DNA from 2 places in the Peribacillus sp. NPDC096379 genome. Region 2 is predicted to be linked to the other one. Evidence: riboswitches for the same ligand, from Rfam matches in the RefSeq annotation. Region 2 holds a riboswitch; the other holds the start of a gene.

Region 1 (7,941 bases), on a different contig from region 2:
ATTAAAACGATCGCCGATATACCGGATACAATAACCCAGAATCGTCTGCCAGGTGTAAATTTAAAGATGTTTTCGAAGAAGTTAGATAATGATAAGGAACTGCTATATATATTTGTCACATTAATTCTCAATTGGGTTAGCATGGTGAATAATGCTCCTCCAATACCAAGAAGCAGTACGATGTAAACCCCTGGATTTGGTTCGCCCAGACGAACACCAAACCATATGCCAAGACCACCCATGACACCAAAACAGAAAATCTGTGGAATAAATCCAATCGCAACCGATCCTACTTTGATATCTTTTGGTTTAAGGAAACGGGCATAGTCCGAAGCAAGCAGGGCTGTCAAACCCATGATCCCGTGGTGCATGCCGATACAAAGTAGTAAAGCCTTACCCCCGACTTGAACGCCATCTGGCATATATGTCCAAAAACTCCCTTCATATACTGACGGTGTGTAAATGGATACAATGATTGCGGTTACCAAAAAAACAGCAAAAATAGGTAAAGACCACTTTTGTAATTTATCTAATTGTTTTATACCAAACCAATTCAAAGGAATAACGATTGTTCCGAAGAGAACGATTAGCGCCCATTCTGGAATGACCGGGAAGAAGGTATGAATGGCTGAAACTAAAATCAAGCCTTCAAACGCACAATACATAATGAAGTTTGTTGCATAAATGAACGAGGTTAATGATGCGCCTATATAGCCAAATCCGCCCCCTCTGGATAATAAATTGACGTTCATACCGGACTTTGCTGAAAGATAAGCAATGAATGTTCCGAGTATACCGGCTACGATTATCGCATATATGGAGGATATAATGGCATTAATGGCTCCGAATTGAAGCGCCATAACGCTTCCCATTTGAAAATAAAAAATGGCTGTTGCTATACCAAAGGTAATATTTGTAATACTTAACCAACCCATATTCCTTTGTTGCCGTGGCACTCTATCTAATGAATAATCATCTTTCATTTCTTCTTTCACTTTGTGATCTGTTACATTGACAGATCTCATACGTATCTACTCCTTTTTGTGTATTATTTCACAAATTAGTTTCTGGCTGCTATGCACAGATTCATCATCCCGCTACACTCTATATTCAATATATCAATATAACTAGGGAATTATCAAACGTCATTATTGCGGTTGCTTGGTGCTTAGACTACTAGAAGCCCGCTACATCTACCAATTCCTCCTTATATCATAGGATTTGTAGCATATACTACACAATTGATGGGATATTGACGATACCTTCAGATTCATTTAACATTTGCACTTTTGTAGAAAAGCGTGTTAGGGATTTCCAAAACCTTCTTTGAGCGTATTAACTATGTTGTATACTCGCCTTCTATAATAAAACGATATAAAGTTTCAATTGACGTTTTGCTAAGTGTTCTTTATGATATGAAAGAGAATTCCCGTACGTAAGCGGGAGAGGTTCATAGCTGATACCCTCTATAAAAAACTATGGATACATGGGAATTTGCCATGTCCATACTGGGCATGGCTTTTTATGTTTTATTCTTTTAGTTGCAATAGAATGATTAGCGGATCTCTCTTTTAAAACAGTGTCGGGAAACCATTTACAAGGGGGATTTTTATGTCTGGCCGAAGCAATGAAGAAGGTTTAAAGGATTTAACATTATTAGGTAATCAACATACACAATATTCATTTGATTATGCACCGGAGGTATTAGAGGCAGTAGATAATCTTCATTCGAATCGTGATTATTTCGTGAAATTTAATTGTCCGGAGTTCACTAGTTTATGCCCACTGACACACCAGCCTGATTTTGCAACGATGTATATTTCTTACGTTCCAGATCAAAAAATTGTCGAGAGTAAATCACTAAAATTATATCTTTTCAGTTTTCGTAATCATGGTGATTTCCATGAAGATTGCGTTAACATTATTATGAACGATCTAATAAAATTACTTGACCCAAGGTATATTGAAGTTTGGGGGAAATTTACACCACGTGGTGGAATTTCCATCGATCCATGGTGCAATTATGGGAAACCAGGTACCAAGTACGAAGAGATGGCCAGTTTCCGTTTGATGAATCATGATCTTTATCCTGAAAAAGTCGACAATCGTTAATCGTTGAAACAAGGTAAGGGTATTGTCGATAAGGTTATTTAATCCACCTAAAGTTATGAATTTCATATGATAGATTTAACTAATTTATCCCGCTTTAACGGGCAGTAACCCCCCCACCTTAAGGCTTGGAGTAATCGAGGAAGCGTAGGTGGGGGGGAACTGCCCGTAAAAGCCCGATTGGTTCAACTAACAATCAGTGGGGGATGAAGAAAACCCTCACTGATTGAAGTTTCACTTTATATGTGTTCCATATAAATTGTAAAATTTTAAAATGATAATAGAAAAACGGAAATTCCACTTAATTCGTTCATTACGAGTGGAATTTCCGTTTTTTGTATGAAGGACATGGGACGAGGCTTCGCGACTTACTAATATAGCCAATCTACTTAGCGGGCATACTTATATTATCGAGAAAGTAGCTGAAATGCCCGCTCTGCACCGCCACCATTGTGATTAAGCGAGTGTAGCGTGCTTCATGATATATCTTTCATAGTAAAGGATGGCGTTTTAACGCCATTCAGGTTTTGAATGAGGATTATTATTCTGAAATGATTAAATGGGTGCTTGTTTTCTTAAATGAATCGATGAGATTCTTATTTACATTTTGGTCCGTAATAATGTAATGAATTTTATCAAGTGTTGCAATACCAATGGTGACATCCTTACCAAATTTTGTACTGTCTGCGGCAACATAAATTTCTTTAGATAATTCAATCATTTTTTTCCTCGTAATTGCTTCTTCTAAATTATAATCAGAGATTCCTTTTTCGACTGTAATCCCACTAGCACAAATAAACGCTTTTACTATATTCAATTCGCTAAAATTGAATAAATAATCATAAGCTACTACAGACTGTTCATTATGTCTAACCTTTCCACCAATGATAATTAGCTCTACATCGCTATTTATTAGTTCTAATACAACAGGAATTGAATTCGTCACTACCGTTAGCTTCTTCTTATTTTTAATATATTTTGCAATTTGATAGGTTGTCGAACCACTATCTATAAAAATACAATCACCGTCATAGATCAAATCGCTACATTTTTGTGCAATTACTTCTTTTTCATTTATATGGCTGACCAAGCGTTCGTCAATTGTCGATTCCCCAAATTTTGCTTCAACGAGCTTAACTCCACCATAAATTTTTTCAATTTTCCCTTGTTTTGTGAGCAGGTTTAGATCTCTACGAAGAGTATCAACAGAGACTTTTAATTCTTCAGTTAGCTCAGATATTTTGAGAACCTTTTTGACCATTAATAATTCAGTAATTTTCTGTTGTCTTTCAACTGGAAACATATATTCACCTACTCAAAGTTATCATTTTTTAAAGAAGTATTAATTCTAGTGTACTGATTGCTTATTATATATTCAATATATTTACATAAATAATAAGATGAGTTGATCATGAATATAGAATAAGTTAGGCATGAGTTTGTATCAAGTTAATGATAAATTACGCAATATTTACACAGTATTTACGTGAATCTTTATATTAATTTACATCGAGTTTTTATACTAAGGTTGTATTTAAGGGGGTGAACAGTTTGCTGAAATTACAAAATGTAAGCAAACAATTCGATAGAAAAGTAGTTTTAGATGACATAAATATTGAAATTAAAGCTGGTGAAATTGTTTCCCTATTAGGTCCGAGTGGGAGTGGAAAAACCACTTTATTAAATATTATTTTAGGCTTAACCCAATTGGACCATGGAAAGATTATCTTTAATGATATGGATATGAGTCATGTGCCAATGAAGAATCGAGGATTTAATATCGTATTCCAAGATTATGCGCTCTTTCCCCATTTAAGTGCTTATGAAAATATTGTATATGGATTAAGAAATAAGAAGGGATTAGTGTCTGAGAAAGAGCTTCAAGAATACATCGAATTCTTAGAGTTAAAACCTCATTTAACAAAGAAAATTGGCGAGTTATCAGGTGGTCAGAAACAGAGGGTGGCTCTTGCAAGAACATTAGTTATGAAACCAAAAATATTATTACTAGATGAGCCTTTAAGTGCACTAGACGGGGTCATTAAAGAATCCATTAAACAGCGTATTCAATCTATTGCAAGAGAGTTTAAGCTTACGACGATTATTGTAACGCATGATCCGGAAGAAGCATTAACTTTGTCAGATAAAATTCTAATTATCAATCAGGGAAATATATCTCAATTTGGAACACCACGGGAAATTATCAATCAACCCAAAAATGATTTTGTTAAAGAATTTATTCTTAAACAATTACAGATTAAGAGACAAAATATTTATAACTTATTCGGTGAAAAATATGCCTAATGTAAAAACAGAAATGCGAGTCATTTATTTATCTATACTAGTGGTATTTGCAGTGTTTCTATTATTCCCGCTTGGCACTTTATTTGTTCGCTCGTTTGAAACAAATCAGGGGTTTGGTATCTCAAACTATCTTTCGATTCTGTCTAATCAGGACTTAATTGAGGCATTTGGAAATAGCATAAAAATTTCTACCATGACGGCTGTCATCACAACGATTCTAGCATTTACTCTTGCTTATGCCGTCAATTGTACAAGAATCTACGGCCCGATAAAAACCGTCATTAAAACTGGTATTGTAATTCCGATGTTACTTCCAACGATTACGTATGGGTTCGCCATTATGTATTCATTTGGAAATCAGGGCTTACTAACAAAAATCTTTGGACGAAATTTATTTGAAATTTATGGATTTAATGGATTATTAATTGGCTATGTGATTTATACAGTACCAGCAGCGTTTCTTCTACTTAATAATTCCTTTAAATACATTGATAAAAAATTTATCGTCGTTTCCAAGTTAATGGGGGATGGATCGTTAAGAAGTTTCATGAATACAATCGTACGGCCATTATTGGGAACTTTAGGTGGGGCTTTTGTTCTTTCGTTTATCTTGAGCTTTACAGACTTCGGAATACCAGCTTCGGTAGGTGGGACGTATTATGTTGTGGCGACTCAACTATACCAAGTGATGCTTGGTTCCATTCCCGATTTTAATCATGGTGCAGTCATTGCCATACTGATGTTACTACCAGCCGTGTTTGGTGTATTACTACTAAATTATCTTGAAAAACTGAATTTTCATTATGACAAGTTTAGCAATATAGAGCTGATTCAACATAAATTTAGAGATATTTGTTTGGGGGTTATTTCCTCGGTAATTATAGTAGCAATGCTTTCTATTTTTGCCGTCATGTTTATTGCCCCATTTTTAAATAGTTTTCCTTATGATCTTACTTTCACATTGAAACATGTTATGAACATCTTTCAATCTAGCGATTTAACAGATGTTTATAAAAATTCATTACTAGTTGCTACATTAACGGCTGTATTAGGCACGTTGTTCGCCTATTGCTCAGCCATTCTAAACGCCCGTACACCTTTAAGATGGAAGTCATCGATTGATATTATTTCAATGATGACGAACACAGTCCCAGGTATGGTATTAGGTTTATCGTATTTACTGCTTTTTAATGGCAGTAGTTTAAAAGGGACATTCACAATTATCGTACTATGTAATATTGTTCACTTTTTTACTACACCATATTTAATGGCGAAAAATTCGCTATCTAAAATGAACCCATCTTGGGAAACAACTGGAGAATTATTGGGAGATAGCTGGATAAAGACAATCTATCGAGTAATTCTACCAAACTCAGCATCGACAGTGATTGAGATGATTAGCTACTATTTTATCAATTCAATGGTTACAGTTAGCGGGATTATCTTTTTGGTCACAGCTCAAACTTCGTTAGTAGCTAGCGAAATTAAAGAGCTACAGCATTTCGCTAAATTCAATGAAATATTTGTCTTATCTTTACTGATCTTCATTACAAATTTATTTATTAAGTTACTTTGTGATTATCTTCAAAAGAAACAATTAACAAAGTGAAACTTCCATCAGTGTGTGGGGGTGCAGCCTGTGAAACCGGGATAAATCGTTAACTATTAACTATGTAAAGTGAGGGAAAATGATGTTTAAAACGGTGAAGGGAATTATGTTGTCTCTGTTTGTTCTAGGTTTAGTATTTGCATTAATTGCTTGTACCAGCAATAAAGAGGATGGATCAAAAAAAGTTGTGATTTATACAAATGGTGATGAAGAGGCCACAATGGCTATGGAAAGTGCTTTAAATGACGCGGGATACGATGGAAAGTATATTCTTCAATCGTTAGGTACATCTGAATTAGGTGGAAAGCTACTGGCAGAGGGAGATCAAATTGAAGCTAATTTAGTAACAATGAGTTCTTATTTTGTAGAAAGCGCGCAAGAAAAACATTCCATGTTTGCCGATTTATCGTTTCAAACAAATCCATTAGAGAAATATCCACCGTTTTACACGCCAGTTTTAGCGAATACAGGTTCAATCTTTGTGAATACAGAAGTAATTAAGCAAAAAGGCTTAATGATGCCAACTTCTATTAAAGATTTAACGAAACCAGAATTCCAAGGACTCGTGTCGATTCCTAATATTTTGGACTCATCAACAGGTTGGCTGTTAGTTCAAGCAGTCATTAATCAATATGGAGAAGAAGAAGGGAAAGCAGTTCTTCATGATTTAATTGCAAATAGTGGTCCACATCTTGAAAGTTCAGGATCAGGCCCAATCAAGAAAGTACAAGCTGGGGAAGTCGCTGCTGGTTTTGGATTGCGTCACCAAGCAGTTGTAGCGAAAGAGTCAGGGTTACCAATTGATTATATTGATCCAATTGAAGGGAATTTTTCACTAACTGAATCCGTTGCTGTTGTGAAGAAAGATGATGCGACAACGAAGTTAGCAATGGAAATGGCAGAAGTGATTATAAAAGATGCCAGAAAAAATTTAATAACGAATTATCCAGTTGCACTTTATGAAGGTGAAACAGTTGGAGCTAATAACAAACCAGCACATTCAATGAAATTTGAAAAGCCATTAACCATCGAATTATTAGAGCAACATCAACAATTTTTCAAATCAGCAAAATAAATGATCAGGGAGTGATTGTATGAAAAACTATAAACTTCTAACACCAGGTCCATTAACTACAACAAGCGCAGTAAAAGAAGAAATGCTCTTTGACCGTTGTACTTGGGATCATGACTATAAAGAAATCACACAAAAAATAAGAACCCAACTTCTTGAATTTGCAGGTGCTTCTAAAGAGGAGTATACAGTAGTACTCATGCAAGGAAGTGGTACGTTTGCTGTTGAATCGGTGATGACTTCTACCATTTCGAATCAGGATAAGGTTTTAATCGTAACGAATGGCGCATATGGTGAACGTGTAGTAAAAATGGCTCAATATATTGGCCTAAATTTTGGCGAATACAGTGTCGCATACAATGAATACCCAAATGAAGCGGAAATCAGGGACATTCTAGAAGAAGATCAGGAAATTACACATATCGTCATGGTGCATTGTGAAACAACGACAGGCATTTTAAATCCAATTGAAATGATTTCAAACCTGTCTGAGGAATATGGAAAAACATTAATTATTGATGCAATGAGTAGTTTTGGCGGAATGGAAATTAATGTTCCTGATCTAGGAATTGATTATTTAATTAGCAGTGCAAATAAATGTATTCAGGGTGTTCCTGGATTCGGGTTTGTCATTGCTAAATTAGAGAAACTTAGAGCATGTGAAGGAAATGCCCGCAGTTTGTCATTAGATTTATTTGATCAATGGAAGGAAATGGAACAAGATGGGAAATGGCGCTATACTTCGCCTACACATGTAGTGGCTGCATTTTCTAAAGCAATTGATGAATTAGTAGAAGAAGGTGGTATTTCTGCTAGATTTACTCGATATCAAAGTAATAATCAGCTT
Region 2 (7,941 bases):
ATACTGCGGAACAAACAGAAGAAGCGATTAAAATTCTAAATCGGTTAGGCACTCCACTTGTCATTCATCAACCTAGCTATTCCATGTTGAACCGCTGGATTGAGGATGGCCTGCAAGATGTATTACAAGAAAATGGTGTTGGATCGATCGCTTTCTGTCCTTTAGCACAAGGCCTTTTAACAAATAAATATCTAAATGGCATTCCGACTGATTCCAGAGCTGCTAAATCTACTGGTGCATTAGGAACAGATCAAGTGAGTGAAGAAGTTGTAAATCGTGTAATAAAATTAAATCAAGTGGCAGCTGAACGCGGTCAAAACCTGGCGCAAATGGCACTTGCTTGGGTACTAAGAGATGGAAAGGTTACTTCAGCTTTAATCGGCGCAAGTCGAGTAAGTCAAATCGAAGAAAATGTTGCTGCATTAAATAATCTTTCATTCACTCAAGAAGAGCTTGATAGAATTGAAGATATCTTAAAAAGTTAATGATTGGAAGAACCTGCCTAACGAGTAGTATGTAGGTAAATGGTGCAATTTCTTTTGCCACAACAGGTTTATACCCAACTAAAAAGCCGGATTTCCCCTATTTGCGGAAACCCGGCTTTAGAGTTATTCAGCTTTTACTAAGATTTTTACTTGATTTCTTTCTTTTAGCAAGCCTTCAAAACCTTCGTCAATCACTTCATCAAGTTTGATACGCTTTGTTACTAGTTTATCCGCTGGGAAGTATCCTTTGGCCATTAAACTAATAACAGCTGGAAATACATCGCGGTATCCGATAATACCTGTTACAGTGCGTTCTTTCAAAACGATATTTTGTGGGTGGATAGGAGCTTCTTTTTCAAAAATACTTACAATCATCGTTTCCCCATTAATTTTTGTTGAGTTGATGGCTTGTACTAAGACTGGCGGTACCCCTGTCACTTCATAAGCAACATCTACCCCGCCATTTGTAAGTATATGAAGTTGTTCGACAACATCTCCTTGACTCGGATCAATTGCGATAGCTCCAAGCTCTTCTGCTTTTTCTCGGCGTTGTTCAGATAGTTCAATCGCATAAATTTCTGATGCACCCGCTGCTTTTAGTGCTTCAATAACGAGTAAACCGATTGGACCAGTACCGAACACAGCGGCCTTTTCGCCGACTTGTAGTTTACTTTGTTTTACAGCATGAAGAGCAACAGCTGACGGTTCGACAAGTGCTCCTTGCTCATATGAAACAGTTTCTGGAAGTTTATGTAGCATATGTTCTGGAACCGAAGTGAATTCAGAAAATCCACCACCGCCTCCTGAAAGGCCGTAGAAGCCCATTTTGTCACATAGATTGTATTTCCCTTGTTTACAAGCAGCACATTCGCCACAAGAATAGATCGGCTCAACAGTCACACGATCGCCAACTTGTACTTTAGTTACTCCTTCACCAATTTCAACAACTTGTCCAGAAAATTCATGCCCAAGAACAATAGGAGCTTTATCCCCACTTAATGGATGTGGTGCTTCGGCTGGAATAAAAATTGGGCCTGCTGTATATTCGTGTAAATCACTTCCACAAATTCCACACCACTCAACTTTAATTTTTGCCTCACCTTTTCTTGCCTTTGGCTCTTCAATATTGTCAATTCTCAAATCTTTAGCCTCATACCATCTCAATGCTTTCATGCTACTCATCTCCTTATATATTTCGGAATATTTTAATTTATATTACAATATCATTATACTGCCCTTATAAATATTTACAATTGGGTTCTCTTCCCTCTTTATGAAAACTATGTGAACTTTTTCACTAGGCATCCAAGAGTTATTTCCACGTAGCCAACACCCTTTAGATAAAGCGTCTTTGGGAGCAAGTGCCCCTTTGACAAGGTCTACTCCACCGATTGTTAGGTAGTTCACGAAGTCTGAAAAGGAGTCTGTTGCGTGATTAGCCCGATCATTTAGTCCGTCATAAAAAGATTTTCCTGAATCTAAACCACCCATGGACAACCAATTACCAAAATCGTAGACAGAATCAAATTTATCCTTGTTCCGTTTGGTTATCCCATCCCAAATATCTTCGCCGATTTCTTTCACACTATTAAACGATTTCACAAATGGATTTTCAATTTTGTTTTCTATCTTCTCTTTTTTACAGGGAGCTCACAAGCTTGATTTCCATAGATAGGACACTCGAATTCAGCAGACTTCTCGCTGGAAAAGTTTGATTCCTATGGCTTTGTGCCTGTATAACTCCTTGACCATAAAGTGAAACTTCAATCAGCGGGGGTTTTACTGCCCGTTAATACGGGATAAAAATAAATAGCCCAAATCTTGGTCACTTTACATATGACCAAAATTCGGGCTATTTTTTGAAGTTTAATTAGGATAAATCATTTCATCATGAAATCACATACCAGTTAGAAAATACCGCTTCTTCTAACTCCTGATTTTTTATCTTTTCATGCCATATTAGCAGTATCATAGTTTCTTAGCAATTACTTAAGCTACCTCTACTCGGTTCCGCGAAATGATTACGCGATGGAGCACCATTGCGCCAAGGCTCTGAATAACCGTCTTCACAATTACCTGACCAAGAATCGCAAAAGGTACAGCTTCCCATGGTAGGAAATTGGCACCCAATGGGCTTAGGCCAATAATGACAAAGATAGCAGAGTCAAGGAATCCACCGACTAAACCGCTATAAAAAACTCGCCAAGCCATCGGCAGCTTCAATCTTGAGTAAATTTCTGTATCCGTTGTTTCCGAGATGACAAACGAAATAGCGGACGCAAGAACGATTAATAATGTGTCTCCCAATATATATGACACAATCGCCGACATTGCTAAAGCTGTTCCGATGGCCAAATAGGTTTTCTTTCTGCCAAATGAATTTTGAACTAAATCTCTTAGGATAAAAGTTGCCCCGATAAATAGCGTTCCCATTGGCACAATAAACACACCGATCGATAACGGTGCAAAAGAAGCCGTCACAACGTTGGCTGTTACAATGGCAATTAAATACAGTAAAATTCTAATCATCGATACTCCTCTTCTCTTACACGCCTCGTTTATTTCCCCATACTAATGCATGGAGTTGAGGGAGTACTTTAACTTCTTTTAACTCTTCATCTTGTATCACTTGTTCGATTAACTCTTCGTATTTTTGCAGTAAATGGGGAATTAACGCAGCGTCATTTGCAGTCTTCGTATCATCATTTCCCACCTGCATATAAAAAGGAATGCCAGGGTATCTTCTATGAATTTCCTTTGCATAGTCAAAATCAGCATCATTGAATACAACGACCTTTAAACTCACATTTCCTAAAAAATTGTCTGACATGAGCTTATTGAAAATCATATCAAGTGAGTCAAAGTTCGTTTTCATCCCTGAACTAGGTGGCTTCGGCGAGATCGTCAACTCATCGATTGAAAGCATCCAATCTTGCCATTTTGATCCTTGCGTTTCCAGACAGGTCTTCATGTTTTCTTGCTTTAATAATTGGACAAATTCAGCAAGATTCTTCAAAAGAGCTGGATTTCCACCTGATATGGTTACATGAGAAAAACCGTCTCCTCCAAGTTCTTTCAACTGACGCCAAATTTCGTCTGGCTCCATCTGCTTAATGAGATGTTTACCCGTTCCATCCCATGTAAATGACGAGTCACACCATGAGCAAGAATAATCACAACCCGCGGTTCTGACAAACATCGTCTTTTGACCGATGACCATGCCTTCCCCTTGAATGGTTGGACCGAATATTTCCATCACAGGAATTTTACTCAACCTCCATCCACTCCCTTTTTGTCTCGGCATAGCTCGTCGGTGTTTCATAAAGACGGACAAATTCAACCCTTGCCCCATCATATTGTTCTTGTCTATTTTTTAACGCGTCCGCCATTTTTTCATAAATCCAAACAACCATATTCTCAGCCGTCGTATTCATTAAGGGCAGCGTCTCGTTTAAATATTTATGATCAAGAAAAATCTCAATCTCATTTTTCCAAATTTCTTTAATATCTCCAAAATCAATGAGCAGGCCACGATCATCGATAAAACCGCTAAGTCCAAAAATGACGCGATACGTATGGCCATGAAGGTTTTTGCATTTTCCTTCATAGCAATGTAAATGATGGGCCGCATCAAAGGTAAATTCCTTACTAACAAGCACACGTTTAGCATGGTATTTTAATTGAGTGGATTTGATATCTTCATTGATCTTTTGTAATTTATCTACAATACGAAATCCATACATCATTTCTGCCCCTTCTGACTCAAGTAGTCATCAAGACCTTTTTGACGCAATTTACATGCCGGACATTCCCCGCAACCATCTGCCATGATTCCGTTATAACAGGTTAGTGTCTTTTTGCGAACAAATTCCAAAGCACCTAACTCATCCGCCATGCCCCAGGCCTCGGCCTTATTCATCCACATAAGCGGTGTATGAATCACAAATGGCTGATCCATCGATAGATTCAGCGTGACATTTAACGACTTTATGAAAATATCTCTGCAGTCCGGGTAGCCGCTAAAGTCTGTTTCACAAACACCGGTAATAATGTGCTTCGCTCCTACTTGGCTGGCAAGTACCCCAGCAAAGGATAAGAACAACAAATTTCTCCCCGGAACAAACGTAGAAGGAAGCTCCCCTTCTTCGCCCTCACTTACAGCAATGTCATCACGCGTTAAAGCATTCGGCGCCAATTGATTGAGCAGCGACATATCCAGAATATGATGTTTAATGCCAAGTTCATCTGCAATCTGCTTGGCACAATCAATCTCTAACCGATGGCGCTGATTATAATCAAACGTAACTGCCTCGACTTCTTTAAACTGCTTCATCGCCCAGAATAAACAAGTCGTACTATCCTGACCACCACTAAAAACGACTACTGCCTTCTCTTGCTTCATTAAAAAAATCCCCTTTTCGACAGAAAAACAGCACTACTAAGAAAGCAGTGCTGTTTTCCTTAGTTTTTTAGAGAGGGTAGCTAGAAACCTCTACCGTAATTAAACGGATTTATATTTACATCAGTTCATTTTAGACTAAAATCAGTAGATCTTCAAACTAAAAATAGAAAATGCATATTTTGGTACATATTATTATCCCTTTATTTATTGAATTTTGGTTTTGGAAGAGCCCCTACTACTGGGTGGGGAATGTATAACTCTTCTAAATAATTCATCTCATCAGGAGTCAACTGAATATTAAGTGCAGCTACGGCACTTTCAAGATGACTTTCTTTTTGGGCACCGATGATTGGCGCAACAACTTGATCCTTGTTAAGAAGCCATGCTAACGCAATCTTATCACGAGTAACACCATGATTGTTTGCTACTTCAGCCAAACGTTCTACAATGCCTTGATCAGCTTTCATCATACTATCGTATTTTGAATGTTGAACCATGTCTGTTTCAGAACGAAGAGTAGTTTCAGACCAATCACGAGTCAAACGACCTGAAGCGAGTGGGCTATATGGTGTAATGGCAATTTTTTCATCACGACAGAACGGAATCATTTCACGCTCTTCTTCACGGTAAATCATATTGTAGTGGTTTTGCATGGATACAAATTTAGTCCAGCCATTACGTTCTGCTACACGTTGCGCTTTTTGAAATTGCCAAGCGTACATAGCACTCGCACCAATGTAACGAGATTTCCCTGATTTAACGACATCATGAAGAGCTTCCATAGTTTCTTCAATTGGTGTGTCATAATCCCAGCGGTGAATAATGTATAAATCTACATAATCTGTTTCCAAGCGCTTTAAACTTTGATCGATTTCGCTCATAATTTCTTTACGAGATAATCCGCCACTATTAGGACGACCTGAACGCATTGTTTGATGAACTTTTGTTGCAAGAACAATATCGTCACGCTTAGCATAGTCCTTCAATGCCCGGCCGAGAATCTTTTCACTTTCGCCCATTGAATAGATATTCGCAGTATCAAAGAAATTAATCCCTAAATCGAGAGCTTTTTTGATGACTGGACGACTACGTTCTTCATCTAAAACCCATTTGTGGGTCCATTTTTCAGTATCCCCGAACCCCATTGCTCCTAAGCAAATACGAGAAACATCCGTACCAGTATTACCGAACTTTACATATTCCATAATAAAACCTCCCCTTTATTATTAACCGTACACTTTAGCAGCACTCGCAAAAGAAGACCTAGCTTTTGGCTCATCTTCATAAAGTGAAACTTCCATCAGTGGGGGGTTTTTTCATCCCCCACTGATAGTTAGTTGAACCAATCGGGGATTTACAGGCTGTTTATCCCCCACCTATTTATTTCTTGATTCTCTCACAAAAATTGAGGTGGGGGTTTTACAGCCTGTTAAACCGAGATAAAGTTCGAGATGTGTTAGTAATTGTTAAAATGTACCTGAAGTTATGAGCGCAGTTATGTAATCAAACTTCTGGAGTTAATTCTTCTTCCCATCTCATACTTGCCCGAATAAAACATCATAGTTTAATTTCGTACACATTCCTCAAACCGGTCACGTCCAGCTATTACTTTTTCTTCCATAGTAGATCTCCCCTTTTATTGAGAAATACTAATAGAAGGACGGTTTTTCAAAATCTGTATTTGGTTCGCTGACTCCTAAACTTTTGCCAATATATTTCGTATTATCAGCAAGTAAATCCATGATCAAACGCGCTACAGCCTGTCGTGTAACCTGTGCGCCAATAAATGGTTCCCCTTTTATAGTCAGTTCATAATCTTCGTTACCCTCTTGGTTATAAAGCCAAGTTAAACGAAGTAGTGTGTAATCTAGGTCAGAGTCTTCGACTACCTTCGCTGCAGATTTGTATAATGGTGCGCTAGATCCGACCATTGCATCATTCCAGCGGCCAAATGCACCAGCGACTTCATCATAAATACCTAAGACTGTTGCACCAATCAGACGTTTTACACCAGCTTCATCCATTGCCGAAACAATAGATTGTGTTGCTTTTGCGTTACGCATATCATTTAAATAAACAACATTAACGCCAGACATTGCTTCGACTAGTTTTGCTTTATCATTGAAGTCACCATCAATAATTTCTACTCGTTGACTTGCGGCTTTTAAACGAGAATTCGCGTGTCTCGCATATAGAGTGATTTCTGCATCTATTTCATTGAGCAAGCGGTTAGTTAACATACGAGAAACTTGACCAGCTGCACCTAAAATCAAAATTTTCACTTATTTCCCACTCCGTTTCGCATATATGTAGAAACATCGAAAATAAATTTTTGTGTGCAACTTTCATTCATCAAATTCACGAAGTCCTTTTTCAGCTGGAACAACATGACTTTCATAGTTATCGATTTTATAATTCAAACGATTAAGTGCACTTTGCATCATATCAATACGTTTTTTCAGTTCGTCGCGTTCGTCACATAAAATTCCCACACGAGCTGGGATCGTAGTATCGTCACCATCTTTGAACAACCCAATGTATTCGATTAGTGCTTCAATGGATAACCCTGCTTCACGCATGTGCCGAGAAAATTCAATCCAGCGGATATCTTCATCGTCAAAATCACGTACACCATTCTTATTTCTTTTTACTGGTGGTATTAAGCCGATACGTTCGTAGTAACGAATCGTATCAGCAGACACACTAGTTTTTTCACTTACTACTTTTATGTTCATGTAAATCAACCTTTTTATGTTTTTTATTAAGGTAATTGGATAGTTGGACGAATAATAACTTCGTTCATTGCAGTATCTTCAGGAGTGTCCATTACAAACGCCACTGTTTCAGCAATACGTTCAGCTGGAATTGCCACTGCATCGTACAGTGAATCGATACCGCCTTTAAGGTCTGTATCTGTGATTGTGTTCGGCAATTCAGTTGCTATGGCACCTGGTGAAAGAATTGTCACACGGATATTGCTTCCTGCCTGAGCCTCTTCTTGACGAAGTGCTTCAGAAATTGCACGTACTGCATATTTAGTACCACTGTACACAC

The links. A riboswitch is a leader RNA that binds a small molecule or an ion and turns the genes downstream of it on or off. The one in region 2 is predicted to bind preQ1.
Region 1: linked by a shared signal. The riboswitch ahead of queF (preQ(1) synthase) and the one ahead of queC (7-cyano-7-deazaguanine synthase QueC) in region 2 are both predicted to bind preQ1.

Annotation. Positions count from the first base shown of each region.
Region 1 is NZ_JBIWFD010000006.1:76,606-84,546, forward strand. Features, by position in the region: gene ACIQZI_RS21095 (purine-cytosine permease family protein) at 1-1,025, opposite strand, end outside; PreQ1 riboswitch class I at 1,440-1,486, shown strand; gene queF (preQ(1) synthase) at 1,612-2,112, shown strand; gene ACIQZI_RS21105 (DeoR/GlpR family DNA-binding transcription regulator) at 2,651-3,412, opposite strand; gene ACIQZI_RS21110 (ABC transporter ATP-binding protein) at 3,661-4,413, shown strand; gene ACIQZI_RS21115 (ABC transporter permease subunit) at 4,406-6,022, shown strand; gene ACIQZI_RS21120 (extracellular solute-binding protein) at 6,105-7,097, shown strand; gene phnW (2-aminoethylphosphonate--pyruvate transaminase) at 7,117-7,941, shown strand, end outside.
Region 2 is NZ_JBIWFD010000003.1:177,838-185,778, forward strand. Features, by position in the region: gene mgrA (L-glyceraldehyde 3-phosphate reductase) at 1-485, shown strand, start outside; gene ACIQZI_RS14985 (2,3-butanediol dehydrogenase) at 609-1,658, opposite strand; gene ACIQZI_RS14990 (hypothetical protein) at 1,701-2,087, opposite strand; gene ACIQZI_RS14995 (VUT family protein) at 2,475-3,011, opposite strand; gene queE (7-carboxy-7-deazaguanine synthase QueE) at 3,031-3,759, opposite strand; gene queD (6-carboxytetrahydropterin synthase QueD) at 3,752-4,228, opposite strand; gene queC (7-cyano-7-deazaguanine synthase QueC) at 4,228-4,887, opposite strand; PreQ1 riboswitch class I at 4,941-4,984, opposite strand; gene ACIQZI_RS15015 (aldo/keto reductase) at 5,088-6,092, opposite strand; gene ACIQZI_RS15020 (NAD(P)H-binding protein) at 6,537-7,169, opposite strand; gene ACIQZI_RS15025 (MerR family transcriptional regulator) at 7,233-7,622, opposite strand; gene ACIQZI_RS15030 (SDR family oxidoreductase) at 7,649-7,941, opposite strand, start outside.